DNA from 3 places in the Metabacillus mesotrionivorans genome. Region 2 is predicted to be linked to each of the others. Evidence: predicted binding sites of a transcription regulator. Region 2 holds the regulator's gene; each other region holds the start of a gene.
The links. The regulator LexA, encoded in region 2, represses DNA repair genes until DNA is damaged. The targets are predictions, from matches to a motif close to CGAACATATGTTCG.

Region 1 (5,534 bases), 700 kb from region 2:
TCCTCTCTTCTCAAACATCATCAAAGTAAAAATAGGATTACAACATGTTTCAATTAACTTTTCTGACAACAAAAAAGACGCAATCAATATGACTGCGCCCTCCGCATTTATCGTACTTCTTTTTCAAGTTCTTTAACCTTTTCCAAGGACAATCCTGTATGAGCTGAAATTTCACTCACAGACATTCCTGGAATTTTCAGCAGGCTCAATGCTATCTCAATTGCTTTCTCATTTTCACCGGCAATTTTTGCGCCATCCATTTTAGTTTTTTGATCAGATATATATTTTTCCCTGAGCTGATACATTCTTATTGTTTCTTCGTCGGCACTTAACCTGCGCAGTTTTTCTTCAGCTTTCGCTGCTAACTGATCCAAGGTAAACACCTCTCCTCTTATTTTGCTGATAGCCTTACTCGTCTTCTTTATTATACAGCGGGATGTACCATTACAAAAGGTATGCCAATAGATGTAACAAAGGCAGGCATCCCCGCCCGCCTTCATCTCATTCCTTCTCCCCTATATCCGTTATTTTCTCGATTGGCAGATCAACGCGCGTGTGGTCATCGCCGATGATCCGCAGGCATCCGCGGATCGGATCTACGTAGTGTACGCGGCCTTTGAGCACGTGAAAATCGTGATGTTCGTAGTAGGTGAACGCAAGCTCCCGGTTTTCCTCCATGGCAAGGCTGATGATTTCGTTAAAATGCTCGAGCTGCTGTTCGTCTACTGCGGGCTTCGTTTTATAGCCCTGTTCAACTTCAAGTTCTCTTAAGATTTTTACGTGCTCAGGCAGCATCATGGATGTCCATTTGATATTGCCCCGATCCCGAATCATGTGTATCCCTCCTTTTACGCTTTGTGTCCGCCGACAAGCTTGGCGCGGTGCCTTGCTGTGCCTGCATTTGTATAGGAAACGGCCCGCAGCAGGGCATTGGGTCCGTATTTCCCGCGGATGGAGTCCATGACATAGCCAAGGATCTGTTCTTTTTCGCGGTTTGGCTGGAATAAATCGAGCTGCATTTCGGCATCATCTTCAATGTTGGAGAGGGCAATCGAAATTTTCCGGACGGTTTTATGTGCGTAAAATTGTTCAAATAAGGCGAGGCATGTTTCGTAGAGCTCCATGGTAATATTGGTCGGCCGGTCCATCGTCCGGGAGCGGTGAAATCCGCCTCCAAGCTCATCGTGGCTGTAGCCGATGCCGAGACTGATCGTTCTGCCCGCCTTCCTGTGCGTGCGCGCCCTTCTTGCGACTTCTTCGCACATTTCAAGAATGACGTGTTTTACTTCTTCCGGATCGGGATAATCCCGCATGAGAATCTGGCTCTTCCCGAAGCTGATCTGCCCCTGCAGAATCGGCGCACCAATTTCAGAGAGATCAACGCCCCAGGCATGATAATAAAGCTGATTGCCCATAATCCCGAACTTTTTTTCAAGTACTTCAAGCGGATGGGCGGCAAGCTGGCCTACATTGAAAATACCCATCCGGTTCAGCGTTTTCTCGACTCTGCTGCCGATGCCCCACATTTCCCGGAGCGGCTGCACCTTCCACAGCTTTTCTTTTACATCGTCGTACGTCCATTCCGCAATGCCCTTTTTCTTCGCCTCAAGATCAAGGCAGATTTTCGAAAGCAGCATATTGGGTCCAATGCCGATTGCACACGGCAGCGAAAATTCACGGTCCATATCATCTCTGATTTTTGCAGCAATCTCCCACGCATCTCCCCAGATCCCCTCCACTCCGTCAACCTGAATGAAGCTTTCGTCAACACTGTACGTGTGGATCGCATCCTTCGGGACATACCGGTGAAAAAGGCGCGTCAGTTCAGTCGAAATACGGACAAAAGAAGCCATTTTCGCGTTAACAATGTGAATGCGCGGGTCTTTTGGAATTTCGAACAGACGGGATCCGGTCTTGATGCCAAAATCTTTTTTCAGACAGGGCGAAGCTGCCAGGACAATACTCCCCTGCCTTTCTGTGTCACCAACCACCGCCAAATGGCACGTAAGCGGGTCAAGACCTTCCAGAACCGCCGCGCAGCTGGCATAAAAGCTCTTCATATCAATGCACAGAATCTTTCGTTTTGGAAATTGGCTGTAATCCTCAATCATCGTTCTTACTCCTCACAACAGAATATACGTTCCCATTCAGTATATGCTAATAGTAAGCGAATATACGTTCGATTTCAATGGTAGTTTTTGCTACGAAAAGCGGAAGCGGCCGTTTAGCTCCGATTGGCGGATAAGAAATCACACGGAAAGGCCGAACTTGCCTTTTCGGGGGATTTTGTTCCGACTGAGGAGTTGGCCGGTGCAGCTGGACAACACGAAAAGCGGAATCGCTCGTTTAGCTCCGGGAGTCAGATAAGGAATCGACGGAAAAGGCGCCTTTTGCCTTTACCGGCGATTCCGTTCTGACAGAGGAGTTGAGCGATGGAGCTGGACAACACGAAAAGCGGAATCGCCAAGGGGAGCGGATTTTTTAGTACTCTCCATCTTTGTTTTTTGGGGTTTGGTGGTACGATACTGACTTTTTAGTGCCCTCAATTTTTGATCTTTGGGTTTTGAGGGTACGATACTGACTTTTTAGTGCCCTCAATTTTTGATCTTTGGGTTTTGAGGGTACGATACTGGCTTTTTAGTGCCCTCAATTTTTGATTTTCGGGTTTTGAGGGTACGAATCCGGGTTTTTAGTGCCCTCAATTTTTGATTTTCGAGTTTTGAGGGTACGAATCCGGGTTTTTAGTGCCCTCAATTTTTGATTTTCAGGTTTTGAGGGCACGATTCAGGTGAGAATTCTTTTCTGCCCTTCGGAGCTGTTCACTGTTCAGCTTAATGATCTGCTGGACAGCACAAAATTCAGAGCCGCAAATCCGAAACCCGGCAGTGCCCAAAAAACCCCCGCTTGGCATCTCCCCCAATCCTCCTTATAATCAGGATAGAATGAGGTGGAACATGAACGATAAGTGGATTTTGAAAATGATTCTCCAGTCTTTTCAGCAGTATGATCTGCACGGATCGCTGAGTAAAAAAGAGGAAGAAGAAATTGTTGCAAGAGTGATGCAGAAGCGGGCGCAGGAGGATTCGGAGTGGTTTGAAGCGGTTGAAGACGTAGTGTACGGGTTTGTGACGAATCAGGAATTGTAGCATAGAAAAACAGCCTGCCTTTGCCGGCAGGCTGTTTTTCTGCTTATTTTTTCGATAATGCTTTTCCCGCAAGTTTTTCAAACACGCGCGGCATGAGCTGATAAAAGCTGCTGCCGGCATTCATCCAGCCTGGAAGGTTGATTTCGCGCTTTTCGGTCATCATGGCGCTGACAATTTTTTCAGATACTTTATCAGGATCAAGCATGAAGCGCTGAACGTTTTTAACGTACGTTCCGCTTTGATCTGCAATATTGAAAAAATTCGTCTGGATCGGCCCCGGGTTGACGGATGTGACGTGAATGCCGGTGCCGGCAAGCTCCATCCGGAGGCTGTTTGTGAAGCCGAGAACCGCATGCTTTGTGGCTGAGTACAGGCTTGATTTCGGTGTTGCGAGCTTTCCGGCCTGCGAGGCGATGTTGATGATGTGGCCGTCGTTCCGTGCTCTCATACCCGGCAGGACCATTTTGGTGCAGGCAATCAGTCCGAATACGTTCACCTCAAACATGGAGGTCATTTCATCCAGCGTTGCCTCTTCCACTGTGTTAAAGATGCCGAAACCGGCGTTGTTGACGAGCACATCAATCTGAGGAACACGGTCTAAAATCAGGGCGAACGTCTGTGCAACTGCGTCCAGGTCGCTTACGTCCAGCGGATAATACGTGCAGGTGACTCCGTATTGATCAGAGATTCGTTTGGCTGCCGCCGCAAGCAGGTCAGCCCGTCTTGCAATCAGGATTGGGTGTGCACCGCTTGCCGCTGCGAGTGCGGCCATTTTTTCGCCGATTCCGCCTGATGCGCCGGTAATGACAACATACCGGCCTTTTAATTTTTGATTCATTTCGTTCACCTCAGCAAGAGTAAAGGATGTGTACCCCTTCCATTTGACCCTTAATTTCCCCCATCGCTTCAAGATAATCCAGCTGTCCCACCGTTTCTGACATCGTGAGCATCATCTGCTTCTGATAAAGACGCGGAAACAGCCTTTCGGATACTTCGAACGCTGTCATCGGTTTTTCTTTTAAAAACGACAGCACTTCATAGGCGCGTTCTTTTTGTCTTTTCAACCGATATTGTATCAGTTCGTGCGGATTTGCGACAGTTTCACCATGCCCGGAATGCACACTTGAGAGCGGTATTTTCAAAAGAGCCTCAAAGGATTCATTAAACTGCAGCTGCGGTTTCGGCCGCGCCCCGCCCTCCATAGACGGTTCCAATAACGGATTTGCCGATATATGCTTCAGAATATGGTCTCCCCCAAACATCATGCCATCCTCAGCCCTGTACAGCGCGATATGCGTCTGAGCATGCCCCGGTGTCTCAATGATGTGCCACCCGTTCATTCCCGGCACAGGGTCCCCTTCTCTGAGATCTGATGAAAGCTCCCTTTTACATGAATATTTTAGATTCGATACAAATCTCGCAAGGTACGGAAGCTGCTTCTCTTCTACGCCCAATTCGCCAAACAGCTTCAGAAAAAAGGTCTTTTGCTCTTCCATAAATACATGGTCCTGGCTGATCCACGGGGCATTATAGCGGTGGCCGATCACTTCGGCCGACTCGGGCAGATAATCTAGCAGCCCGACATGATCCGGATGGTGGTGGGTCAGAATTACCTGCTCAATGTCTTCGGGACGGTATCCGGCATCCTTCATCTGGGACGTTAGAGCGGCAAATGCCTCAAGTGTTTTCGGGCCGGCATCAATCAGCGTCAGGCGGTCTCCTTTTACAAGATAAACGTTTACGTCCCCCACCGGAAAAGGCGTCGGGAGGGTGATAGGAATTATGTAATCTGATTTTAATTTCATACCATCGTCCTCGTTTTGTTATTTTTATATATGACTACTATATTCATTACTTGCAAAATGAATGCTTATTCACCTATTGTTAAGCCTATTTTACACGTTCCCTGCAAACGTGTCATTATTTTCAAATAATTCACCGGTCATTATTGAAAAAAATCTCCTTGACAAACGCCTGTCCAACCTCGCATAATGATGAACAACTAATATGCTTTAACGCGCGAATGCTGCAAAATAAATAACGTAATGAGCTGTGAACAGGAATAGTAAACCCGCAATGATGAACAGAGAGTGAAACCCGCCGGCTGAAAGGTTTCATCATCCTCTTGCAGGTTGAACCTGCCCTGTGAGCTTTCAGGCAAACCTGACGCTGCCCCTCGATACGGGAGCACAAGCTGGAGTGATTCACATCGCTCAATGAAGGTGGTACCGCGGAAACCGTTTCGTCCTTTTTTACTGGATGAGGCGGTTTTTATTTTGAAAAAAAGTTCAGGAGGAAAAGGATGAAAAACATCGCATTTACAGGTGCAGGAGCTATAGCCGAAGCCATCATCAACGGGTTAATCAGCGACGGTGTCTGCCTTCCTGG
Region 2 (5,534 bases):
CAGAACCATAGAATCTGCTTCAGACAAAAAAAGCTTTCCATTCTGCGTGGCCGTATATATCGTAATGCCTTCTTTTGCGAAAAAATGAATAAGGGCGATGCGGGCATTCCCTCTCCCCAGTCTTGTCTCATCCTGAATAACAATGGCGTCAATTTTCTGTTCCTTTATGCAGTCAAATATTTCAAAAATACCTTCTCTTTCAACCTCATATCCGCTCGCCTGCTCCTCAATAACCTTTGCCACATTCATGCCGTGCGCTGCTGAAAGGGCCAAAAGTTCTTCTTTTTGCCTGGCGAGTGATGTCTCCTGTTCTTCTTTTCTTGTGCTGACTCTGCAGTAGATGATTGCGTTCAGTGTTCTCACTTCCCTATTTTCTTGATGCAAGCTGTGTCCCGTCATGGTAGGTTTGTTTATCAATAGGAAGAACCACAGAATCTCCTGTCTTGATCACAGCTGTCGGCAGTCCGTTTTTGTCCTGCACCCATTCAACGAAATCGGTCTTGGACATGCGGTGATGCTCCTCATATTGATCTGCAAGGCTCCAGATGCTGTCACCTTCTGCTATTTCAATGGATACATAATGATCAAGGTTTTCTTTTTCACCTGTGTATGATAATGCAAAGACAGCTACAATGACAACTGCAAAGAAAGAAATAACGTAAGATAATGAACCTTTCAACCCAATCCCCACCTTAATAGAATGTTTGTTCGCATATTTGATACTTTCAGTATAATGCGAACAAACGTTTCTGTCAACGCCGTTTTTCGAACTTATGTTTGTATGCGCAGGAAAAACATGCTATAATCAACATAAATTACAGGACGCGAGGTGGATAAAATGACAAAACTTTCAAAGAGGCAGCAGGATATCCTCACTTTTATAAAACTTGAAGTACAAAAGAAAGGATATCCGCCATCAGTCCGCGAGATCGGCGAAGCAGTGGGCCTTGCTTCCAGCTCCACTGTGCACGGCCATCTTGCCAGGCTTGAAAGCAAAGGATTGATCAGACGGGATCCGACAAAGCCTAGAGCGATTGAAATATTAGAGGACGAGACAGCGATGATTCCGCGTTCAAGTGTGATTAACGTTCCTGTAATCGGGAAAGTTACAGCCGGTTCCCCGATCACAGCCATTGAAAACGTCGAGGAATATTTTCCTCTTCCAGATACGTTCGCCGCATCCGATGATCAGATCTTCATGCTTGAGATTATGGGAGACAGTATGATTGAAGCCGGCATTCTTGATGGGGACATGGTCATTGTCAAGCAGCAGAACACTGCAAACAACGGGGATATCGTTGTTGCCATGACAGAGGATGATGAGGCAACTGTCAAACGTTTTTTCAAAGAAAAAGATTATGTGCGTCTTCAGCCGGAGAACTCAACACTTGAACCGATCATTCTCAGACATGTCGTTATCTTGGGAAAAGTTGTTGGAGTTTATAGAAACATACACTGAAAACTTTGCTTTTACAGGCAAAGTTTTTTTATTTGCCTGTTTTACAGCCTTCTCTCAGGGGAAGATAATAATGAAAAAAAGATGAGAGGGTGCCTATGACTAAAGAACCTGCTATTCTGCGGGCAAATGCCCAGTTTATTTTTCCTTTTTCATGGGACAAGGACTGCATCTCCCAGCTGACTGATGAACTTAAGGCAAGCGGATTTGAATTTTTCAGCATTAACAGCAGCGCTCAGCAGAACAAATTTTACGGAGAGAAAACGAGCCTTCCCCATAAACGGCTGAAGCATTATTTTATGCCGTACATAGAACAGATTCTCTTTCCAGATCAGCATAAGGATAAGGCTATTAACAGATACTCCAAATCCTTTGACAAAAAATGCACGCTTCGTACAGCTGTAAATGAATATTCTTTCACTATCCACTCTATCGATCTGTATATTTGCCCATTTTCTGTTGGAATGATTACAATCAGGACGGAGCTTACATCTGACAGCAAAACATTGACACTGAGCGATGCACTTGATTTTATGGATCACTTCAGAGTTCTTGAACCGTTTATTACAGAAGAAAAAGGAACTGTTCTCCATTCAGGACAAGGCACTTATGAAAAGATTCAGGATTTTATCTTTGAAGAGCTGTGCCCCTCTGTTGTCCCATATATAGAGAAGAGTGAAAACAGTCAGTCAACCTATCTTGGAAGCCTTCCCTACTTTATTGACGAGAGAATGTTTGTCAGCAGTTATCTTTTGACAGAAAAGGACGCAGAAATATCACCTGAAACCTTGTTTCGCACAGGGCACATAAATGGTTATGATCAAAATGGCAAACCGTATATGTCCGCAAGCAATCCTGCTTATATCAGCCAGTATATTCAAGATCACATTTACGACAGGTGGTCCCCAGGCAGTTTTCACGTTGTGAGTGATCATACATTCACTAAAATTACGAATGATGTGGGTCAGGAGAACGTGACCGCGGAAGAAATGGTCGGTCAGCTCTATTACAATCTCATCCTGCATCTTTTCTATAAAATTGTCCTTTTAAAACTTTCATACAGCTATTCACAGCTCTACATTGACCGGAAACAGGATAAAATGGAAGGTCTGATTCGCTCGATTGCTAATTTCACGGCTAAGTATATCTTTTCAGAAATCAGCAGCAGAACGGAAGGACAGGAGCTTTCTGTCATGATGAAAGACCGGTTTAAAATTGAGACCCTCTATAAAGAAGTGAAGAATACGATGGACAGTCTTTATCAAAATCAGGAGAAGCTGGCCAGCAAACGCCATAATTCCCTGCTGCTGATCCTTACTACTTATACGGTTATTTCCGGAATCTATGGCATGAACCTTGTCATTGAGGACTGGAAAGGCAGCATAAGCTGGAACAAGCTTGCAGATTACTCTGTGTTTGAATACATTTCACTGGTGGTTGCTTTATCAGGAATTGCAGTTGGCTCAGTGCTTGCCGCAATAGCTATTATGAGACTGCTGAAGGATTATTTACAGAAGAGAAAATCAGACGGGATTGACTAAAAATAAGCAAAAAAACCTCAGCAAACAGCTGAGGTTTTTGAATGTGATTCTTAGTATTGAGACATGTACTGCTCGCGTTCCCATGGGTGAACTTGGGTGCGGAACATATCCCATTCAATTTCTTTCGCTTCCACAAAATGCTCAAACAAATGCTCGCCAAGTGCGTTGATGATCACTTCGTCTGTTTTCAGAAGATCAAGAGCCTGTGCAAGAGTTGCAGGAAGATCTACGATTCCATTCTCAACGCGCTCTTCTTTCGTCATGACATAGATGTTGCGGTCAATCGGTTTTGGAGCAGCAAGTTTGTTTTTAATGCCGTCAAGACCAGCAGCAAGCAATACGCTCATTGCAAGGTACGGGTTTGCAGAAGGGTCAACACTGCGCACTTCTACGCGTGTGCTTAGTCCGCGTGAAGCAGGGATACGGATAAGCGGGCTTCTGTTTTGTGCAGACCAGGCAACATAGCATGGTGCCTCGTAGCCAGGTACTAGACGCTTATATGAGTTAACTGTCGGATTCGTAACAGCTGTGAAGTTTGGAGCATGCTTGATGACGCCGGCGATGAAATGTCTAGCTGTTTCGCTCAGCTCAAGTTCACTGTTTTTGTCATAGAATGAGTTCACTCCGTCTTTGAAAAGAGAGAGGTTCATGTGCATTCCAGATCCATTTACTCCAAACAGCGGTTTTGGCATGAATGTAGCATGCAATCCGTGTTTGCGCGCAATTGTTTTAACGACAAGTTTGAACGTTTGGATATCATCACAAGCTTTTACTGCGCCTGCATATTTAAAGTCAATTTCATGCTGGCCGGGAGCTACCTCATGGTGGGATGCTTCAATTTCAAAGCCCATTTCTTCAAGCTCAAGCACGATGTCGCGTCTGCAGTTTTCTCCAAGGTCAGTTGGAGCAAGGTCGAAGTAGCCGCCGTGATCGTTAAGCTCAAGAGTAGGTTCTCCTTTTTCGTCAAGCTTGAAAAGGAAGAATTCAGGCTCAGGCCCAAGGTTGAAGTCAGTGAATCCAAGGTCTTCCATTTCTTTCAGCATGCGTCTTAAGTTGTTGCGCGGATCTCCATCAAATGGTGTTCCGTCAGGGCTGTAGATGTCGCAGATGAAACGTGCAACTTTGCCTTTTTCAGATGTCCAAGGGAAAATAACAAACGTATCAAGATCAGGATACAGATACATGTCAGATTCTTCGATGCGGACAAATCCTTCAATTGAAGATCCGTCAAACATGCATTTGTTGTCAAGTGCTTTTTCAAGCTGGCTTGCAGGAATTTCTACGTTTTTGATTGTTCCAAGGATGTCCGTGAACTGCAGTCTGATGTATTTTACGTTTTCTTCTTGTACTAAGCGTACAATATCTTCTCTCGAATACTTTGCCATTGTGAAAATCCTCTCCTAACAATACTAAGTAATATTTATTGTGAAATTTAAGTGAAGCTGCGTTAATTAATGGAAAAATCTAGACATGTCACCCTGTCTGAGTGATGATCTCTGAAACCTTCCGGCCTGCATCAGTTCAGCTTTCAGAAGCTTTCTGAGTTCAGCGTCGGTCAGATCCGGTTTTTCCACTTTTTTAGGCTGGCCTTCTTCCTCGCGTTCCATCCTTTTATCCTTAGAAGAAAAAATCTGCTTGATGCCGGCCATGTTAATGCCTTGTTCGATAAGGCTTCTTATTTCAAGAAGCGTATCTACGTCATTAAATGAAAATAGGCGTCTGTTCCCTTCAGTTCTTGCAGGGAAAATCAAGCCGTTTTCTTCATAATATCGAATTTGTCTGGCAGAGAGCTCTGTCAGCTGCATGACAATTCCGATCGGGAATAAGGGCATCGAGCGTCGAATCGTATCACCCATTGTATTCCCTCCTTTTCTTAACTTAATCATATTATATTCCATGTCATATAATGTGTCAACACTATGTTAGGAAAAATGACATTTGTATTTATATTGGTTTACAGATGAATTAAATTCTTATCCAGAAGATGATCAAGTGCAGAACAGATGGCAATTTTCACATGCGAATACGTTAATCCGCCCTGAACATACGCTGTATACGGGGGACGCAGCGGACCGTCTGCCGAAAGTTCGATGCTTGCTCCCTGTACGAATGTACCTGCAGCCATTATGACATCGTTCTCATATCCCGGCATATAGCTCGGATATGGCGTCACGTGCGAATTGACCGGTGATGCATATTGAATGGCCTGGCAGAACGCAACCATTAAATCAGACTGCTCAAACTGGACAGACTGAATAAGGTCTGTGCGGACTGCATCCCATGACGGGTTCGTTTTAAGCCCTGCAAGTTCAAGCATCGCTGCTGTAAACACTGCACCTTTCAAAGATTGTGCAACAACGTGCGGAGCAAGGAAGAACCCCTGATACATTTCCTGAAGACTGTAAAGGGACGCACCTGCCTCTGCCCCAATTCCGGGAGATGTCATCCGGTAGGAGCATGCTTCCACAAGATCCTTGCGCCCAACGATATAACCGCCTGTTTTCGCAAGTCCGCCGCCAGGATTTTTAATAAGCGAA
Region 3 (5,534 bases), on a different contig from region 2:
CGCTGCCGTTTATGAAAGCGGCGGAAGGAAAGAAACTTCAGGGGAACTCCGCAGCTGAAGCCGTCATCCGCTACGATAAATCTGACACTTTTGAATCGCAGTTTATTTATGACAAACAATCACAGACCTATTTCAGATATAGCAACGAACAGACTAGAGATCTTCAATCAGATGAAGCCGTAGCACCCAGTAATGTACTTATTGCTGAAATGACTCACGAAATTATGGATAAACAAGGCAGAAGGTCCATTAACCTTACGGAGGGCGGCAAAGCAATCCTTCTTCAGCATGGTGTCAGCCGAGAGGTAGAATGGCGCAATGCTGACGGAAGGATCCTTCCGTATCTGAACGGAGAGCAGGTGGAGCTTGTTCCGGGGAAAACATGGATCAGCATCGTGCCCCATCTCAATCAAGTGACCCTCCACTAAATCTTTTAAAAAGGAGAATCAACATGCAAATCGAAAAATTACGGGGAAAAGAACTTGACCAACTATTTGAATCTGTCCTCTCACTTAAAAATCTGGATGAATGCTATCGATTTTTCGATGATCTCTGCACAGTAAACGAAATTCAGTCGCTCGCCCAGCGTCTTGAAGTGGCGCGCATGCTCCGCGAAGGCTTTACTTATCATAAAATCGAAACAGAGACAGGCGCAAGCACAGCAACGATCTCGCGTGTTAAACGCTGCCTGAACTACGGAAACGACGCCTATACGATGGCTCTTGAGCGCATCGGCGCGCAGGAGCCGAAAGAATCTTAATAGCAAAAAGGCTGAACTTGTTCAGCCTTTTTATTTTGGAATTTTTTCAAATGAAGTTTATTCTAATTACTCAGGCGGCTCTTTAAACCATCCATTTTCAATCATCAGCTTAAATCCTTCAGTTGCATAAAGCAAAACGTAATCAGATTGTCAAAACCTTCATAGCACCTGTGCGTTTTTTGCAGGGCATTAATTTGATATAATGTTTGAATGGAACCTGATTGTTAGGAGGAACGGCTATGTATGATGTGAGCGAGTGGAAGCATGTATTCAAACTTGATCCCGATAAAGAAATAAGCGACGAGGCACTCGAGAGAATATGTGAGTCAGGAACAGACGCCATCATTGTCGGGGGAAGCGACAATGTGACGATGGATAATGTGTTAAACTTAATGTCCCGAATCAGAAGATACCTAGTGCCGTGTGTGCTTGAAGTATCCGAGATTGAGTCGATCATGCCCGGATTTGATTTGTATTTCATTCCGTCTGTCATGAACAGCAGAGATGCAAAGTGGGTCATGGGGCTGCATCATGAGGCGGTTAAAGAATATGGAGATCTTATGAACTGGGATGAACTCCTCGTGGAAGGGTACTGCATCCTGAACGGGGACTGCAAAGCAGCCAGACTCACAGATGCAAGAACTGAATTGACTGCTGATGATGTGGTCTCATATGCCAGACTGGCTGAAAACATGTTTCACATGCCGATTTTCTATCTGGAGTACAGCGGAACTTATGGCGATGTGAATGTTGTGGAAGCGGCAGGCAAAGTGCTTTCTGAGACAAAGCTGTTTTACGGAGGCGGTATAAAGACGCCTGAACAGGCAGCTGAAATGGCCGAGCATGCCGATGCCGTTGTTGTCGGCAACATTATTTATGAGAACCTGGAAGCCGCACTGAAAACGGTAAAAGCAGTAAAACCATAATTGCATAACACGCAGGTGTTGAGATAAAATAAGAACATATGTTTGATATAAGGTGGTGTCCGGAACGTGCAATTTTTAACAGATCAATTATTAAATGGCTTGAATGACATGCAAAAGGAAGCGGTCAAGGCAACGGATGGACCGCTCTTAATCATGGCAGGCGCAGGGAGCGGAAAGACAAGCGTTCTCACAAGAAGAATCGCGTACCTGATGGTTGAAAAGGGAGTCGCTCCGTGGAATATCCTTGCGATTACTTTTACAAATAAAGCGGCAAGGGAAATGAAGGAGCGTATCGGAAAGCTGCTCGGACCCGGAGCAGATGATATCTGGATTTCTACCTTCCACTCGATGTGTGTAAGAATTTTAAGGCGTGACATCGACCGGATCGGCATCAGCAGAAACTTCTCGATTCTGGATACGACAGACCAGCTGTCCGTTATTAAGCAGATCTTGAAAGACCGGAATATAGACCCGAAGAAATTTGATCCCCGCAGCATTTTGGGAAGCATCAGCAGTGCGAAGAATGAACTGATCACTCCCGAGGAATTTGAAAAAACAGCAGGCGGCATGTATGAGCAGGTTGCAAGCGATGTATATAAGGACTATCAGAAAAAACTGCTGAAAAACCAGTCGCTTGATTTTGATGACTTGATCATGACGACGATTCAGCTGTTTCAGCGTGTGCCTGAAGTGCTTGAATTTTACCAGCGCAAATTCCAGTACATTCACGTGGATGAGTACCAGGATACGAACAGAGCGCAGTATCTTCTCGTTAAAATGCTTGCTTCGCGCTTTCAGAATCTGTGCGTAGTCGGAGACTCTGACCAGTCAATTTACCGCTGGCGCGGAGCAGATATTGCGAATATCCTCTCTTTTGAAAAAGACTATCCGTCTGCCAGTGTGATTCTGCTTGAGCAGAACTACCGCTCGACACAGCGCATTCTTGAAGCGGCAAACGGCGTGATCAAAAACAACATGAACCGCAAGGCGAAAAATCTCTGGACAGAAAACGATGAAGGGCAGAAAATCAGCTACTACCGCGCGGACAGCGAGTCGGCTGAAGGGCAGTTTGTGGCGGGCAAAATCAATCAGCTTGTCTCCACTCAGGGAAGAAAGCTTTCAGACTTTGCGATTCTTTACAGAACGAACGCCCAGTCCCGTGTCATTGAGGAAATTCTGCTGAAGTCGAACATCAACTACACGATTGTCGGCGGTATCAAGTTCTATGACAGAAAAGAGATTAAAGATATCCTAGCTTACATGAGACTGATTGCCAACCCGGATGATGACATCAGTCTGGCGCGCGTCATAAACGTGCCGAAACGAGGTGTTGGAGCGACTTCCGTTGACCGGATTGCCCAGTATGCAGCAGACAATGATCTGTCCCTCTTCGGGGCGATTGAACAGATTGAGTTTGCCGGCGTCAGTGCACGTGTAGTAAGTGCCATGGTTGATTTCCGTGAACTGATCCGGAACATGGCCAACATGCAGGACTACCTGTCTGTCACGGAACTTGCAGAAGAAGTGATTGAGAAAACAGGCTACCGCGAGATGCTGAAAACGGAGAAAACGATCGAAGCGCAAAGCCGCCTTGAGAATATCGACGAGTTCCTGTCTGTTACGCAGAACTTTGAAAAGAACAGTGAGGATAAGAGCCTTGTTGCATTCCTGACCGATCTTGCTTTAGTGGCGGATATTGATAAATTAGATGATGATGAGGAAGCCTCTAAAGAAGCGGTCGTGTTAATGACGCTTCATTCTGCCAAGGGCCTTGAGTTCCCGGTTGTCTTTTTGATGGGCGTTGAAGAAGGCGTCTTCCCTCACAGCCGTTCACTTATGGAAGAAGCGGAAATGGAAGAGGAGCGCCGCCTTGCCTATGTCGGCATTACCCGTGCAGAAAAAGAGCTGTTTATTACAAATGCGAAAATGAGGACTCTCTTCGGCCGGACGAGCATGAATCCCGAATCAAGATTTATATCTGAAATTCCATCTGCTCTGATTGAAAATCTGAATGAAGTGAAAAAGAGCCCTTCGCCATTTGGTGCAAAAGCACGGCCTGAACGGAGACCTGCCGTTACAAGACCGATTGCAGCCTCTACAGGCGGAGATGAAATCGCATGGAGCGTCGGCAGCAAGGCAGAACATAAAAAATGGGGCATCGGCACCGTTGTCAGCGTAAAAGGCGAAGGAGAGGGCAAGGAGCTTGATATTGCATTCCCAAGCCCTGTCGGCATCAAACGCCTGCTTGCTAAATTTGCTCCTATAAAAAAAGTACAGTAGTGAAAGGATTGGACCAAGGGATGGATATGAATACAGCCAAACAGCGTGCAGAAACCCTGCATGACTTATTAAACAAGTACAACTATGAATATCACGTGCTGGATAAACCGACTGTTCCGGATTCTGAATACGATCAGCTTTTACATGAGCTGGTTGACATTGAAGAACGTTTCCCTGAACTCAAGACTCCGGATTCCCCGACTCAGCGGGTTGGCGGCGAAATTCTTGAAGGCTTTAAAAAGGTTCAGCATCAGACACCTATGCTCAGTCTCGGAAATGCGTTCAATGAGCAGGATCTCCGCGATTTTGACCGCCGTGTGAGGCAGGCAGTCGGTGATGATGTTCACTATATGGTTGAGCTTAAAATTGACGGTCTGGCTGTTTCCCTTACTTATGAAAATGGAGCATTCGTGCGCGGTGCAACACGGGGGGACGGCACAACCGGCGAAGATATTACCGAAAACCTGAAAACCATCCGGTCCATTCCGCTGAAGCTAAAGAAAAACCTTTCAATCGAGGTGCGCGGCGAAGCCTATATGCCGAAGTCCTCTTTTGAAAAATTAAACGAAGTGAAAATACAGCTCGAGGAAGAGCCGTTTGCCAACCCGCGAAATGCTGCGGCAGGCTCTCTCCGCCAGCTCGATCCTAAAATTGCGGCGAAACGAAATCTGAATATTTTCGTCTATAGTATTGCAGACCTCGGGGAAGAAACAGGCGCCAAGACCCAGAGTGCTGGCCTTGATGCGCTTGAAGAACTTGGATTCAAAACCAATACCGAACGACGGAGATGCGAATCAATCGATGAAGTCATCGAGCTGATTGCAGCCCATCAGGAAAAGCGGACAAGTCTGCCATATGAGATAGACGGAATTGTTGTAAAAGTCGATTCCATTGAACAGCAGAAAGCTCTCGGATTTACGGCAAAAAGCCCGCGCTGGGCCATTGCGTACAAGTTTCCTGCCGAGGAAGTCATGACAAAGCTTCTTGATATTGAGCTCAATGTCGGACGAACGGGCGTTGTGACGCCGACTGCGATTCTTGAGCCGGTCCGTGTTGCCGGCACGACAGTGAAACGTGCATCCCTGCACAATGAAGACCTGATCCGTGAAAAAGACATTCGCCTTGGCGACTATGTCATTGTGAAAAAAGCGGGGGACATTATACCGGAAGTCGTGAACGTCCTGCCTGAGCACAGAACTGGGGACGAAACAGAATTTACTATGCCGACCCACTGTCCTGAGTGCGAAAGTGAGCTAGTGCGGATTGAAGGGGAGGTCGCACTCCGCTGCATCAATCCAAAATGTCCGGCTCAAATCCGCGAAGGTCTTATTCACTTCGTCTCCCGAAACGCAATGAACATTGACGGTCTTGGAGAACGTGTCATTGCCCAGCTTTTCAAGGAAAACCTTATTGAAGATGTAGCGGATCTTTACCGCCTTCAGAGGGAACAGCTTCTGGAGCTTGAGCGGATGGGCGAAAAATCAGCGGACAACCTTCTGCAGGCGATTGAAAACTCCAAGCAGAATTCCCTTGAGAGACTTCTGTTCGGGCTTGGCATCCGCTTTATC

Region 1: a site for LexA is predicted at 2,169-2,182, ahead of ACTSEZ_RS09215 (Y-family DNA polymerase). Genes of this name have one in related genera too.
Region 3: a site for LexA is predicted at 1,718-1,731, ahead of pcrA (DNA helicase PcrA). Genes of this name have one in related genera too.

Annotation. Positions count from the first base shown of each region.
Region 1 is NZ_JBQMFF010000002.1:811,545-817,078, forward strand. Features, by position in the region: gene ACTSEZ_RS09205 (RpnC/YadD family protein) at 108-374, opposite strand; gene ACTSEZ_RS09210 (YolD-like family protein) at 502-834, opposite strand; gene ACTSEZ_RS09215 (Y-family DNA polymerase) at 849-2,111, opposite strand; gene ACTSEZ_RS09220 (YqzH family protein) at 2,955-3,146, shown strand; gene ACTSEZ_RS09225 (SDR family NAD(P)-dependent oxidoreductase) at 3,190-3,984, opposite strand; gene ACTSEZ_RS09230 (MBL fold metallo-hydrolase) at 3,995-4,951, opposite strand; gene proC (pyrroline-5-carboxylate reductase) at 5,449-5,534, shown strand, end outside.
Region 2 is NZ_JBQMFF010000002.1:116,375-121,908, reverse strand. Features, by position in the region: gene ACTSEZ_RS05500 (YneB family resolvase-like protein) at 1-354, opposite strand, end outside; gene yneA (cell division suppressor protein YneA) at 368-679, opposite strand; gene lexA (transcriptional repressor LexA) at 839-1,459, shown strand; gene ACTSEZ_RS05485 (magnesium transporter CorA family protein) at 1,555-2,997, shown strand; gene glnA (type I glutamate--ammonia ligase) at 3,048-4,382, opposite strand; gene ACTSEZ_RS05475 (MerR family transcriptional regulator) at 4,449-4,853, opposite strand; gene ACTSEZ_RS05470 (methionine gamma-lyase family protein) at 4,952-5,534, opposite strand, start outside.
Region 3 is NZ_JBQMFF010000006.1:174,813-180,346, reverse strand. Features, by position in the region: gene ACTSEZ_RS16515 (DUF3048 domain-containing protein) at 1-428, shown strand, start outside; gene ACTSEZ_RS16510 (YerC/YecD family TrpR-related protein) at 452-760, shown strand; gene pcrB (heptaprenylglyceryl phosphate synthase) at 1,000-1,686, shown strand; gene pcrA (DNA helicase PcrA) at 1,795-3,966, shown strand; gene ligA (NAD-dependent DNA ligase LigA) at 3,987-5,534, shown strand, end outside.